2 regions of the Nocardiopsis sp. NPDC058789 genome follow, and region 2 is predicted to be linked to the other one. Evidence: riboswitches for the same ligand, from Rfam matches in the RefSeq annotation. Region 2 holds a riboswitch; the other holds the start of a gene.
The links. A riboswitch is a leader RNA that binds a small molecule or an ion and turns the genes downstream of it on or off. The one in region 2 is predicted to bind thiamine pyrophosphate.

Region 1 (7,443 bases), on a different contig from region 2:
CCCACGGGCCGAACTGGTCGTTGTAGAAGGCCCGGCTGGTCAGCGTCACCCGGTCGATCTGGGCGTGCGCGGCGGCCAGGAGGTCGGGGTTGTGGTGGCCGAAGTTCATGGCCGAGTACCCGGCCAGACAGTCGAGGTAGCGCTTGCCCTCCACGTCGGTCACCCAGGCACCACGGCCCTCGGCGATCACGACGGGCAGGGGTGAGTAGTTGTGTGCGGACCTCGACTGTGCGAGTTCGATGTGGTCCGCGCTGGAGAGTCCCTGTCCGCCGGGGTTTCCGACGGAGTCCTGCTGTCCCAGATTCTGGGTGGTCATCTAGCCGCTCCGATCACCTTTGACCGATGGTCAGACAGTAGATACCCACCGTGGGGCCCTGTAGAGCCCGGCGGCGGGATCTCCAAGAGTTGAGCAGATGATCCGGTGAGCCCACAAGGGGTGGTGAAGATCACCGGCCCGGCCCCCGGGCCCGAAACCCCGACACCTCCGGCCCCGGCACCCCCGCTGAGCTTGAACGCCCCGGCGGGGCCTCCGACGAGGGTGACGGGGGACGGTTACGCAGGTGACGCGGTACACAGCGCCCACAGCGATCGGCCGCCGCCCCGACGGGTACGTTCGCTCTAACCAGCCACAGCCGCCGCGAGCGCCCCGCGCCGAGGACGGCGCCCACGACCGTCAGGGAGGTCATCGACGTGCCCCAACACGCGTCCCCGGACACCCCCTTCTCCCTCGCCAACCTCATGACGGCGGTGGCCGACGCCGTCCCCGACCGGATCGCGCTGGTCGCCGGTCCGCGCCGCCTCACCTACCGCGCCCTGGACGAGCGGTCCACCCGGCTGGCCCGGCACCTGGCCACGGCCGGTGTGCGCCCCGGGGAGAACGTCGCGATCCTGTCCTTCAACCGCGCCGAGTGGGTGGAGTCGTTCCTGGGCGTGCTGCGCGCGGGCGCGGTGCCGGTCAACGTCAACTACCGGTACGTGGCGGGCGAGCTCCGGCACGTGCTCTCGGACGCGCACGCGGTGGCCCTGATCGCGGAGGACTCCCTGGCCACGACGGTGGCCGCGGTCCGCTCCGACCTGCCGCGCCTGCGGCACGTGCTCCTGCTGGAGGACGGCTCCGAGCGCGACGCCTCGCTGGGCGGCGTCGACTACGAGGAGGCGCTCGCGGCGCACGGGCCGGACTCCGGGGACGGTGCGGTCGAACTGCCCGTGACCAGCGGCGACGACCACTACCTGCTGTACACCGGTGGCACCACCGGCTACCCCAAGGGGGTGCTGTGGCGCCAGGCCGACGTGTTCCGCGCCGCCGTGGAGCGACGCGACCCGGGTGCCCCGCGTGCCGGGTCCGCACAGGACGTGGCCGAACGCGCCGCGCGCTGTTTCCCGCTGCGCATGCTGGTGCTGGGGCCGCTCATGCACGCCGCCGGGCAGTGGAACGCCCTGAGCATGCTGCTGTGCGGCAAACGCGTGGTGTTGTCCACCGACCGCAGCTTCCGCGCGTACCGGGTGCTGGAGCTGGCGCACCGCGAGGGCGTGCACGCGGTGCAGCTGGTGGGCGACGCGATGGCGCGTCCGCTGGCCAGGCACCTGCTGACCGAACCCGACCTGTGCCCGGAGCTCACCTCGGTGCGTTCCGGAGGCACCCCGCTCACCCCCTCGGTGCGCGGGCTGTGGCGGGCCTGGCGCGAGGACGTGGCCCTGGCCGACGCCTACGGCGGTTCGGAGACGGGCGTGTGCGGGTCGGCCACCGCGCCCGACGAGCACACGAGTGTCGCGGACTCCGCGGACCGGCGCAGCTTCACGATGGGCGGCAGCATCGCCGTGCTCGACGACTCCCTGCGGCCGCTCCCGCCGGGGTCGGTCGAGGTCGGCCGGATCGCCCGGACCGGCCGGATTCCGCTCGGCTACTACAACGATCCGATCGCCACCGCGCGCACGTTCCCCACGGACGGTGACGGGCGGCGCTGGGCGCTGTCGGGCGACTACGGCACGAGGGCCGGAGACGGTTCCATCGTGCTGCTGGGCCGGGGCAGCGTGGTGATCAACACCGCCGGGGAGAAGGTCTACCCCGAGGAGGTGGAGGCCGTGCTCAAGGCGCACCCCTCGGTGGAGGACGTGATCGTGGTGCCCTCCCCGGACGAGAGGCTGGGCCAGAAGGTGACGGCCCTGGTGTCGCTGGCCTCCGGTTCGGCTCGGGACGAGGGCGCGCTGCGGGCGCACTGCCGGGTGCGCCTGGCCGGGTTCAAGGTGCCTCGGACGGTGCACTTCGTGGACAGGGTGCGACGCACGGCGGTGGGCAAGCAGGACTACCGGTGGGCGGCGTCGGTGGCCGGGGAGGACCCGGCCGCGCCCGCCGTTCCGACCTCGCGACTGTCCGGTTCGCGCCGGATCTGAGACCGGTTCCACGCCGTCGTCGTCACGATCCGTTTTCGGACCACGGACCTCGCGGACTGATACCTGACCAAAACCCGGATTCTCCGGGCGATCGGACGCCTTCACCCCGTCCGGCGCCGCTAGAATCGGCACTGCCCGGCCCGGGGCCTGACGGCTCTCCTCCCCCTCGCACGGCCCGGGCGGCACACATCCCCGCGCGGGCCGGAGCATCGAACCGGTGGAGGTCGCCTCCATGACCCGCGTGGTACAGCACCCCTTTGACCCGCCGGTCGACCGTTCGCACGGACCGGCGACCCCATCAGGACGGAGGACGGCGCCCTCTCCCGGGAACCCCCCGGGCCAGCGCCCGACAACATGGCCAAGTCAGTAGGCTCCTACATCTTCAACGCGGTGCGCGGCGGCGCCGTCGGCACCTCCGAGGCACTGCCCGGCATCAGCGGCGGCACGGTCGCGCTGATGGTCGGCCTCTACGACAAGCTGATCGGTGGCGCGGGCCACGTGGTCAGCGGCATCAAGCGCTACGTCACGGACGTTCCCCGGGGCCGCGGCAAGGAGCGCGCCCAGGAGCAGTTCCGCCAGGTGGACTGGTCGGTGCTCGTCCCCGCCCTCATCGGCATGGCCGTCGCGCTCATCCTGGCCGCCATCTTCCTCGCCCCGCTGGTGGAGGTCTACGAGCAGTACGCGTACGCGCTGTTCTTCGGCCTGGTCCTGGCCTGCCTGTGGATCCCCTACACCGGCGCGGGCAAGAAGTGGAAGGCCTGGCACTACGCGGTGGCCCTGGTCTTCGCGGTGCTCGCCTTCCTGCTCACCGGCCTGCCCGGCGCCAACCTGCCCACCCACCCGGTGATCGTCTTCTTCGCGGCCGCCGTCGCCATCTGCGCCCTGGTGCTGCCGGGCCTGTCGGGTTCCTTCATCCTGCTGATCCTGGGCCTGTACGAGCCGACCATGGCCGCCCTGCGCGCGGCTGACCTGCCCTACATCACCGTCTTCGTGCTGGGCATGATCACCGGTCTGGCCCTGTTCGTGAAGGTGCTCCAGTTCCTGCTGGAGAACCACCACCACATCACCCTCGTGGTGCTCACCGGTCTGATGGCCGGTTCGCTGCGCGCCCTGTGGCCGTGGCAGGACCACAACCGCGATCTGGTTCCGATGAGCGACGTCCCCGTGACGCTGGCCTTCGCGGTCGGCGGCTTCGTGGTGGTCGTCGGCATGATCGTCTGGGAGCGGCGCAAGCACGCCCAGCAGGAGCAGGTGGAGACCCGCCACAACGTCACCGTCTGACCGCGCGGAGGGGGGCGGTCCGCCCCGGCGGACCGTCCACTACAGTCGAAACCACCACAGACCAACACTGATGCCGGGGCCGCGAGGCCCCGGCGGCGCGGGGTGCCGGAGAGAGTCCTCCCGGCTGAGAGCACACCCGTCGAACCTGCCCTAGTTCGTACTAGCGAAGGAACGCCAATGAGCGCGTACAACGTCGTGTCCATCGCCGGAAGCGACCCCAGCGGGGGCGCCGGTGTCCAGGCCGACCTGAAGTCGTTCTCCGCCCACGGGGTCTTCGGGATGACCGTGGTGACGGCGTTGACCGCCCAGTCCACACGCGGGGTCACCGGGGTCCACGGTGTCCCCGCGTCCTTCGTCACCGACCAGATGGACACCCTGTTCACCGACGCGACCGTGCACGCGGTCAAGGTGGGGATGCTGTCCACGTCGGAGGTCACCGAGGCGGTCGCGGCCGCCGTCGACCGCTACGCGCTGCCGAACGTGGTCGTGGACCCGGTGATGGTGGCCAAGAGCGGTGACCGCCTCCTGGAGCGGTCCGCGATCGAGGCCCTGCGCACCGTCCTGCTGCCGCGCGCCGACCTGCTCACCCCCAACCTCCCCGAGGCCGCCGACCTGCTCGGCGAGACCGAGGCCACCGGCCTCAAGGAGATGCGGGGACAGGCCGAACGCCTCCTCGAACTCGGTCCGCGCCGCGTCCTGCTCAAGGGCGGGCACCTGCCCGGTGAGGAGAGTGTCGACCTGCTGGTCGACGGCGTCTCGGAGCCGGTGGAGTTCCGTGCCGGGCGGGTGGCCACCCGCAACACCCACGGCACCGGCTGCACGCTCTCCTCCTCGATCGCCGCCCTCCTCCCCCAGCGCCCGGACACGGTGGCCGCCGTTTCCGACGCCAAGGCCTACCTCACCGAGGCCCTGCGCCACGCCGACGAGATCCACGCGGGCGACGGCCAGGGACCGGTGCACCACTTCCACGCCTGGTGGTGAACGGACGACACCACGCGAAGGGGGGACCGGCCACCGTGGCCGGTCCCCCTCGTCGTCGGCCGGGGGACCCGTCCCCCGGCCGGAGCGCACTACTTGCTGACGTCGTCCATGATCACGTCCGGGTTCTTCCACTCGGGATGGCCGAAGAACTTCCGTGTCTCCGCGACCACCACCGGGGAGAGCAGGATCAGACCCACCAGGTTCGGCAGTGCCATCAGACCGTTGGCGATGTCGCTGAACAGCCAGACCGACTCGATGCTGGCGGTCGCGCCGACGTAGACGACCCCGATGAACACCAGGCGGTAGGGCAGGACCAGGTAGCGCTTGCCCTTGGCCAGGTACACCATGCAGCGTTCGCCGTAGTACGACCAGCCGAGGATCGTCGTGTACGCGAAGACCGCCACCGCGCAGGCGATGAAGACCACGCCGAAGGAGCCCAGGGCCGGGCTGAGCTGGCCCAGGCCCTGCTCCATGGATCCGGAGGTGAGCAGCACGCCCTTGCTGTCCGGGTCGTACCCGGCGCTCTCCGGGGCGTTCCACAGGCCGGAGGTGATGATCATCAGGGCGGTCAGGGTGACCATGATGATCGTGTCGATGAAGGTCTGCGTCATCGACACCATGGCCTGACGGACCGGCTGGGTGGTCTTGGCCGAGGCGGCGGCGATGGCGCCGGTGCCCAGCCCGGACTCGTTCGAGAAGATGCCGCGCGCGACACCGGTACGGATGACCAGCATGAGCGCGGCGCCCGCGAACCCGCCGGCGGCGGAGGTGCCGGTGAAGGCGTCCGTGAAGACGAGCTGGAAGGCCGGGAGCAGCTGCTCCCAGTTGATCATCAGCACCAGCAGGTTCATGAAGATGAACCCGATGATCATGAACGGCACGATCGCGGAGGCGAAGCGGCCGATGCTCTTGATACCGCCGAGGATGACGACGGCGACGAGGACCATCAGCACGACACCGATGATGCGGGGGTCGATGCCGGTGATGTTGTTGATCGAGCTGGAGACGGCCTCGGCCTGGGTGCCGTTGCCGATACCGAAGGCCGCGATGCCGCCGAAGACCGCGAAGGCGCCGCCGAGGAAGACCCCGAGGCCGCCGGGCAGACCGTTGCGGAGGTAGTACATCGGGCCGCCGGCCTGCTCGCCCTTCTCGTCCCTGGTGCGGTACTTGACGCCCAGGAGGGCCTCGCTGTACTTGGTGGCCATGCCCACGAGGCCGGTGACCCACATCCAGAACAGGGCGCCCGGGCCGCCGATGCCGATGGCCAGACCCACACCGGCGATGTTGCCGACGCCGACGGTGGCGGCGAGCGCCGTGCTGAGCGCCTGGTAGTGGGAGATGTCGCCCTCGGCCTGGTCGTTGTCCTCCTTGCGTCGGACCAGGGCGAGCCAGAGCGCGTGGCCGAGCTTGGTGAACTGGAGCAGCCTCAGCCGGACGGTGAGGAAGACACCGGTCAGGAGCAGCAGGGGAATGAGGACGTACGGTCCCCAGATGATCTCCGACAGGACGCCGGCCATCTCTAGGAGTTGGTCCACTGGGGACCTCTCTTTCGGTGATTGCGTGGGGTGGGGGGAACCAGCGGTGTGACGGGGGAACCGGGACCCTCAGAAACACGTTGGAACCGGTGGATACTGTTCGGTATCGGGAAAGAATGGCACTGACGCGTAACAAACAAATCACGCGAGGTCAGAATGCGTGTTACGACTCGTACACGCGCATTCGACACGGAGACCGCGTCAGCCACACGGGGCGCCGCTACCCCTCGCCGCCCTCTCCCTCCTCCCCCTTGACCTGGTCCAAGGCGAGTCTGCTGAGGAGCGCGGCCGCCTCGTCCGGGTCCGCCCCCTGTCCCACGGCCACACCGAGCAGGTAGGTCGTGAGCGGGGCCGCGGGTCGGGCCACGGAGTGAGCGGCGTCACGCGCGAGGTCGAGCACGCGGTCCACGTCGGGCTTCCGGAGGGGGTCGGTCCCGGTCAGCTCCAGTTCGGCGCGGACCAGTTCGGACCATTCCACGAGTGTCACCACACGGCTCCTTGGATGTGCGTTCGGGTTTCGTCGTTCGGCGATCACGGCCACGCCGGGGTCACCCGTCGGTCAGTCGACCGTGCGGACGGCGTCACCACCTGATCGGCCAACCCGTGTCGGCGCTTCGGGCGAGGTTCTCCCGCCCGGCGACCCGGGTTCACTCCCCGACCCTAGCGTCGGAGGCACCCACCACTCGGCGTGACACCTCGGCGTTGGGAGCCCCGCATGTCCCCCACACCCCCGCCCTCCGTCCACCGGCCGCCCCTGCGCGTGGCCATCGTGACCGAGTCCTTCCTCCCGCAGGTCAACGGGGTCACCAACTCCGTGTGCCGGATCAGCGAGCACCTGGCGGCCGAGGGACACCAGGCGCTCGTCCTCGCCCCCGGCCACGGCCCGACCTCGTACGCGGGCTTCCCGGTCGTCCGGACCCCGGCGCTGCCCCTGCCCGTGTACCGGGACTTCTCCATGGGGCTGCCCGCCCGGAGGACCATGACCGCCGCGATCCGGGCGTTCGCGCCCGACGTGCTGCACCTGGCCTCCCCCGCGCTGTTCGGCGCGACGGCGGTGGACGTGGCCCGCCGGTGGGCGCTGCCGACGGTGGCGGCGTTCCAGACCGACCTGCCCGGGTTCGCCGGACGCTACGGCCTGCCCGGGTCCGGGACGCTGTGGTCGCTGCTCCACCGCGTCCACTCGGCGGTGGACCGCACGCTGGTGCCGTCCTCGGCCACCCTGGAGGCGCTCTCCGGCCGGGGGTTCCCCCGGCTG
Region 2 (7,443 bases):
TGGGTCAGCTTGGCACCGTCCACGGCGTGCGCGATGCCGAAGTCGATCACGATCGGCTCGCCGTTGGAGATGATCACGTTGCCGGGCTTGAGGTCGCGGTGGATCACGTCCACCGCGTGGATGTCCTTGATCGCCCGGGCCATGCCGGTGACGAAGCGGGTCAGAGCGCGGCCGCGCAGGGGGCCGTGGTCGGTGACGGTGGCGTCCAGGGTGGGCCCGGGGATGTACTCGGTGACGACCCAGGGCAGCTCGGCCTGGGTGTCCGCGTCGATGACCTCGGCCACGTTGGGGCTCTGCACACGGCGCATCGTCTCGACCTCGCGGGCGAGCCGGGCGCGTGCGATGTGGTCACCGGCGACCTCGGGCTTGAGGACCTTCACCGCGACGAACTGGTCGGTCCGGGGGTCCTCGGCCTGGTACACCACGCCCATCCCGCCGGCGCCGATGCGGCGGCGGATGACGTAGTGGCCGATGCGCTCCGGCAGCTCTTCACCCGTGGGGAAACCTGCCGACATTGCCATCGAGAACTCATCCCCTCAAAAGACCACATACCACCACGTCCAGCATATCGGCCGGGGGGATGGGTCACCATTGGCTTGTGTGGCCCCTCCGAGGGGCCCTGCGGTCTGTTCGGTCCCGCCGGAGGGTGTGGGCGCCACATGCGCCACCGCGGACTCCGGGCGAACCGTCCGTCCTCGGACGACCATTGACGAGTATGACGGAAAAACCACGCGTGCGGTTCCCCGCGCCCCCACCCGGCTGGCCGGTTCCGGACGTCTTCCCAGGGTCCCGCGTCGCCAGTCGACGCGACGAGGGTTCGAAGTGACGACAAGGTGATGCGAACCGGGCGCGTGTCCGAGCCGGGACGCCGGGACGGACGCCCCGACACTACCCGCCTCGGACCGCACGGACGCCCCCAGGCCACCGGGGTGGCCTGGGGTGCCGGTCACAGCCGGGGCTCAGCGGCCGACGAAGGTGGCCTTGCCGGGCCCCTCCTCGACGAAGCTCCGCATCCCGGCCTTCTGGTCCTCGGTGGAGAACAGACCCGAGAAGTGCAGCCGCTCGATCTCCAGACCGGTGTCCAGGTCGGTCTCCAGCCCCCGGTCGATCGTCTCCTTCGCGGCGGCCAGCGCCACGGCGGGACCGTCCACGTACTTCGCGACCAGTGCGACCGCGGCCGTGTAGACCTCCTCGTCGGGCACGACCCGGTCCACGAGGCCGATCTCCCGCGCCTCCTCGGCCCGCACGTGACGACCGCTGAACACCAGGTCCTTGGCGCGGGCGGGACCGATCAGGCGCGGCAGGCGCTGGGTGCCGCCCGCGCCCGGGATGACGCCCAGCTGGATCTCGGGCTGGCCGAGCCTGGCCTTGGCGCCCGCCACCCGGAAGTCGGCGCACAGCGCCAGCTCGCAGCCGCCGCCCAGCGCGTATCCGCTGATCGCCGCGACCACGGGCTTGGGAATGCGGGCCACCGCCGTCAGGGCGTTCTGGAGGGCACGCGAGTACTCCAGCATCTCCGCGTGGGTGAGGTCGGCCATCTCCTTGATGTCGGCTCCGGCCACGAACGCCCGCTCGCCGCCGTAGAGCACCACCGCGCGCACGGAGGGGTCCGCGGAGACGGTGGCGGCCGCCTCCGCGATCTCCCGGGTGACCGTGCCGTTCAACGCGTTCAGCGCCTTGGGACGGTCGATCCGGATGACGGCCACACCGGGGTTCTCCGGATCGGCCTCGACGCGCACGAACTCGCTCACGTTCTCCACCTTCTTCGCTTCGACGTCAGTGTCCGCTGCTTACCTAACCACCCGGGTCAGCGGAAGAGCAGCACCAGGGTCCCCAGGCGGGCCGACACGGCGTAGGCGGTCACCAGCAGCAGTGCGGTACCCACCAGCAGGAGGGTGTCGGCCGCCCGCCAGCGGCTGTACCGCGCGTGGGTGCGGGGCCCGGTGCCGAAGGCCCGCGCGTCCATCGCGGTGGCCAGCAGCGTCCCGGTCCGGATGGACCGCACCAGCAGTGCGAACAGCCGACCGAAGAACAGCGAGACGATCCGCAGGGGGTTGCTCCCGGCCTCCAGCCCCCGTGCCCGGCGGGCCAGGGTGATGGTCCGCCACTGGTCGGCGAGCAGCGGGATGAGTCGCAGCGCCGCGAGCACGCCCATGGCGGGGCGCTCCGGCACGCGAAGCCGCTGCACGAGGCCGTCGGACATCTCCGTGGGGTCACTGCTGATCGCGGCGAGCAGCCCGGGCAGCGCGATCGCCAACAGGCGCACCGCCGCGCCCACGGCGCCCTCCAGACCGTGCTCGCCGTACAGGTAGTTGACCGCGCCGCTGCTGAGCCCCATGAGCAGGAAGGGCCCGCCCAGGACCAGCAGGGTGCGCCGGTCCACCCCGCTGAACGGCACCGTGACCAGTACCGCGAGCAGGACGAGTCCGCCGGTGACGGCGTCCACCGCCGGGATCAGCCCGATGCCGATCAGCAGCGCGGCCAGCAGCTTGGCGGCCGGGTTCAGGCCGGTCAGCCAGTACCGGGCGCCGCCGCCCTCGGGCACATCCAAGGTGAGGGTGTCCCCGCCCATGGCGCGGGGCACGTCCGGGCCGTTCGTGTGCCGGGAACTCACGCCTCCCCCTCTCGTGACGTCGCGGACCGGGCCGCCCCGACGGGTGCCGCGCGTCCCTCCGCGACCCGTACTTCCACGTCCGTCAGGCGGCGCAGCAGGAGTTCGTCGTGGGTGGCCATGACCACGGCCCGTCCCTCGGAGCGCAGGGCGCCGAGGAGCTCCACCAGCTCCGTCCAGGTACGGGTGTCCTGGCCGAAGGTGGGCTCGTCCAGCACCAGCAGGTCCGGGGCGTGCGAGGGGCCGGAGCTGAGCGCGGTCGCCACCGAGAGGCGCCGCTTCTCGCCGCCGGAGAGCGTGTACGGGTGCACCCCGGCCAGCCGGGCCAGTCGCAACCGCTCCATCAGCTCGCCCACCCAGGCGTCGGTCTCGGCCGCGCCCATCCCCGCGCGCAGCGGCGCGAAGCGGAGTTCGTCGCGGACCGTGGCGGTGACGAACTGGTCCTCCGCGTGCTGGAACACCGTGCCCACGTGGCGGGCGAGGCGGCGTGCGGGCCAGCGCACGAGCGGGCGCCGGTCGGTTCCGGCCAGCGGACCGCGCGGCAGCACCTCGCCCCGGTGCGGACGCGAGAGCCCGGCCAGCATGGTGAGGAGCGTGGACTTGCCCGCGCCGTTGGGGCCGGTGAGTGCGGTGGCGGTTCCGGCGGACAGCATGACGTTCACGTCGTCGAGCACCGTCCGCCGGGGGGCGGCGCGCACGCCCACCTGGAAGGGGGTGCGGGCGCTGACGCCGACGGTCTCCACCAGGGGCACGCCGCCGGGAGCGGGCGTGAGCTCGGGGACGGGTTCGTTCCCGGGGATCCACACGCCCTGGTCGGCCAGCGAACGGCCGTGTTCCGCGAACACCCGCGCCGGGGCGCCGTCCGCGATCACTCCCCCGCCGGGTTCGACCACCACGACCCGGTCCACCAGGTCGACGACGTCGGCCACCCGGTGCTCGACCAGCACGAGGGTGGCCTCGGTCTCCGCGAGCAGGCGGGAGAGCAGGTCGCGCACGAGCACGGCCCCGGCCGGGTCGAGGTTGGCGGTGGGTTCGTCCAGGAGCAGCAGACGCGGCCGCATGGCCAGCGCACCGGCGATGACCAGGCGCTGCTTCTCACCTCCGGAGAGGGCGCCCGTGGAGTGCCGGAGGCCGTAGGGGAAGCCGACCTCCGTCAGGGAGCGCTCGACCCGGGGCCAGATGTCCTCGGGGTCCACCCCCAGGTTCTCCAACCCGAAGGCGACGTCGTCCCCGGCCCGGGCCATCACGAGCTGGGTCTCGGGGTCCTGGCTGACCAGTCCGACCCCGCCGCGGCCCCGGTCGGCGGGGGCGCCGTCCACCAGCAGCGAGCCCTCGTGCTCCCCGCTGATGGCGCCGTCCTCGCCGGTGAGCCCGGCCAGGGAGTGCAGCAGGGTGGACTTCCCCGCGCCCGAGGCCCCGAGCAGCAGGACCCGCTCCCCCGGTTCGACGGTCAGGTCCACTCCGCGCAGGGCGTGGGTGTCACGGCCGGAGTGCTTCCATCCCCAGCCGGAGAGTTCGACGCGAGCCCCGCGCGCGTTCGGTCGTGTCACGGGTCAGCCCCTGGCCGAGGGGAAGGGGGCCAGCGCGCCGGACCTGGCCAGCGCCGTGGTGAGCAGGCGCGCGCCCACGCCCGCGATGACGGCCGCGCTGAGGACCACGATCACGCCGTAGGTGAGCTGGTACTCAAGGGGCCAGGTGACGTTGTAGGCGATGTTGTCGCGGATGGCCGGGGAGAGCCCGGCCACGGCGGCCGCGAGCACGGCCACGCCCATGTTCCAGCGCCGGTAGGCGAAGGCGAGGAAGACCAGTTCGGGCAGCAACCCCTGGAGGGTGCCGTCGACGACGACCATGACCCCCCACTGGGTGCCCAGCACGGCCGAGACGGAGGCCGCGGCGATCGAGGTGAGCAGGGCCGCGCCGGGCTTGCGGATGATGAGCCCGCCGAGCACGCCGGAGATCAGCCACATGCCGTAGACGACGGCCTGCCCGGGCGGGAACGCCACGAACAGCGGTGTGGTGACCGACCAGACGATGTTCCACAGCCAGAAGACGACGCCGACCGCGACGCCGATCACGGCGGCCACGACGATGTCGACGGTGCGCCAGCTCCGGGCCTTGGCGAGGATCTCCTGGACGCGGCCCACGGGCTCCGCGGTGGTTCCGGTGCCGGTCCCGCGGTTCTCGGTACTCATGCTGGTTGATGTCCCTTCGTCGGGGTGACGAGGGCCCATGTGGCCAAGAGCGCCGGTCGGGCGCGCGCTGGCGCACGCACGACGGCGGTTTCCTACGACTTCCTTCGCTGGCATGACCCAGATCAGGTGTGTAAGGGTCTGCGGCCGGGTGCCGCACTCTCAGCGCTCACGCGCTCCCCTGTCGGATTGCCTCCATTATGGGGCAAACAGGATGCGCGGTGAAGACCTTCCCTCGGGACACGCAGGAGCGGGGATGCGCCCGGCGGTGCTCGCCGGTCGCACCCCCGCTCGGGTGCCGCCACGGGTGCGTCGACGCACCCGGGGTCAGCAGCTCAGGTTCGACCCCGTGGTGGTGCCGAGGATCTGGGCGAACTGCGTGAAGGTGTTGATGCGGCTCTGCACCTGTCCCGGGTTGCCGCCGTTGCACTCGATGGACCCGTTGATGGAACGGATCGACTCACCGAAGCCGTGGCCGTCAACGATGGCGGTGTGCCCCGACATCGTCCCGGCACCGCTCTGGGTGTTCCAGAACCAGAGTCCGGTCCGCCAGGCGATCGCGGCGTCCTGCTCGACGAGGTAGGGGTTGTTCAGCAGGTCGATGCCGAGGGCGTCCCCGGCGGCCTTGTAGTTGTAGTTCCAGCTCAGCTGGATCGGGCCCTTGCCGTAGTAGGCGTCCTGACCGGCCGGGCAGCCGAAGGGCTGGCTCGGGTCGCAGTAGTGCGGGTAGTTGTCCTCGTTGATCTCCTTGATGTACACCAGCCCGCCGGTCTCGTGGCTGACGTTGGCCAGGAAGGCGGCGGCCTCGCGCCGCTGCACCTCGACGCTTCCGGTGTTGGTGAAGCCCGGGTAGGAGCTCAGGGCGTCGGTGAGGCCGGAGTAGGTGTAGAAGGGGTTCCGGTTCGGGAACATCTGGTTGAACTGGGCCTCGCTGACGACGAAGTCGCTGGGACCGGGCTGTTCGCCGCCCCCGTCGTTTCCGCAGGGGCCCTGGTCGGCCCAGACGTCCGAGGTTCCGGGACGCTCGTTCTGCGTCCACCACTTGGCGGTGTAGTTGCGGCCTTCGAAGGAGACCTGGCCGCCGCCGGTGTAGACGGCGGAGGAGCTCCAGGCCGTCGCGCAGGCGGTGGCCGCCGTCGCGACGGTCGCGGGGAGGGCAACGAGCACAGCCGCGATGGCGCCGAGCACCGCGAGCTGACTCAGGAGACGTCGGATCACGTGATCACACTCCTAGGGTGCGGCGCTGCGTCCGACCGCGCGCCGCAGGGGGGTGACGTCACCTAAGCAAGAGTGGTCTAGACCTGTCAAGGTCCAGACCACGGAAGGTGAGAACCGGGTGACGGTCCGGATCGGAACGGCGGCCCGCCTCCCGGCCCGGCGGCCGGTCCGCCTCGCGACGGTCTCCCGTGGTCACCGGACCGGGGGGCTGCTTCCGAAGGCGTCTAGGTGCCCCCGTCGTCTCCCGTGCCGCCTTCGCCGGTCCCGCCTCCGCCGGTGCCGTCCGCGAGATCCTCCGCGTCCTCGGCGTCCGTGTCGCTCCCGCCCTCGTCGTCATCGTCGTCGTCACCGCCCCGCTGCTCGGGAGGCTCGGTCTTCGGGTCGCCGAAGGCGCCCGGCGACCCCGCGAACGCGTCCGAGGGCAGGTGCTTGGTGGCGCCGCGCATGCTCTCCTGCCAGATCGGGCCGGGCAGGGTGCCCCCGTAGACGATCTCGAAGTGCTGCCCGCCGATCGTCACGCCCTGGAGCGGGTTCTCCTCACCGCCGCGCACGTCGCCCACGACCACGGCCGAGGAGAGGTTCGGCGTGTACCCGGCGAACCAGGCGTAGGCGGCCCCGTCGGTGGTCCCGGTCTTGCCCGCGGCCGGACGCCCCAGGTCCAGCCCGTTGGCCGTACCCCCGTCGAAGGTCTGCTGGAGCAGGTGGTTGACGCCGTCGGCGGCGTCCTGCTTGACCGTGCGCTCGCACTCCGAGGTCGTCTTGAGCTCCTCGCCGGTGCCCTCCTCGGTCACCATGCGCACCGGGCGCGGCTCGCAGTACTCGCCCCTCGCGGCGAAGGTCGCGTAGGAGGAGGCGACGGTCAGCGGGGACACCTCCTGGTCCCCGAGCGTGAAGGAGCTCCACACCCCGAGGTCGCCGCCGTCCGCGCGGTGCACCCCGGCCTTCTCCGCCATCTCCGAGGTCTCGCACAGGCCGACGCGCTTCTGGAGCTGGGCGAAGTAGGTGTTCACCGACCCCTTGGTCGCGCTGATCATGTTGTGGCTGCCGTCGTCGCTCTCCCCGGCGTTGCGGATGCTCCACGAGGACATCCTGGTGCCCTCACAGTCGGACATCCCGCTCAGGGACAGGTTCTTGGGCGAGGAGAAGCTGGTCCCGTACCCCAGGCCCTTCTCCAGGGCCGCCGCCAGCGTGTACGTCTTGAAGGTGGACCCGGCCTGGTACCCCAGGGAGCCCCCGTCCTCCTGGTCCACGGCGAGGTTGAGGGAGGTCGTCCCGACCTGTTCGTCGTCGAAGCCGTACCGCAGGTTCTGCACGAGGGCGCGCACACGGCCGGAGCCGGGCTCGACCATGGCCTGGGCGGCGAACTTCGTGGAGTCCTCGTGCGGGACCCGCTTGTCGACGGCGTCCTGGGCGGCGTCCTGAGCG

Region 1: linked by a shared signal. The riboswitch ahead of thiD (bifunctional hydroxymethylpyrimidine kinase/phosphomethylpyrimidine kinase) and the one ahead of ACFW3L_RS15550 (ECF transporter S component) in region 2 are both predicted to bind thiamine pyrophosphate.

What each region holds. Positions count from the first base shown of each region.
Region 1 is NZ_JBHYOW010000004.1:145,587-153,029, forward strand. It holds gene rocD (ornithine--oxo-acid transaminase) at 1-316, opposite strand, end outside; gene ACFW3L_RS06760 (acyl-CoA synthetase) at 691-2,391, shown strand; gene ACFW3L_RS06765 (DUF368 domain-containing protein) at 2,746-3,672, shown strand; TPP riboswitch at 3,761-3,861, shown strand; gene thiD (bifunctional hydroxymethylpyrimidine kinase/phosphomethylpyrimidine kinase) at 3,850-4,653, shown strand; gene ACFW3L_RS06775 (alanine/glycine:cation symporter family protein) at 4,743-6,188, opposite strand; gene ACFW3L_RS06780 (DUF6457 domain-containing protein) at 6,409-6,675, opposite strand; gene ACFW3L_RS06785 (glycosyltransferase family 4 protein) at 6,904-7,443, shown strand, end outside.
Region 2 is NZ_JBHYOW010000009.1:149,323-156,765, forward strand. It holds gene ACFW3L_RS15530 (protein kinase) at 1-521, opposite strand, end outside; gene ACFW3L_RS15535 (enoyl-CoA hydratase/isomerase family protein) at 960-1,751, opposite strand; gene ACFW3L_RS15540 (energy-coupling factor transporter transmembrane component T family protein) at 1,808-2,572, opposite strand; gene ACFW3L_RS15545 (ABC transporter ATP-binding protein) at 2,611-4,161, opposite strand; gene ACFW3L_RS15550 (ECF transporter S component) at 4,165-4,803, opposite strand; TPP riboswitch at 4,886-4,993, opposite strand; gene ACFW3L_RS15555 (glycoside hydrolase family 19 protein) at 5,128-6,018, opposite strand; gene ACFW3L_RS15560 (transglycosylase domain-containing protein) at 6,243-7,443, opposite strand, start outside.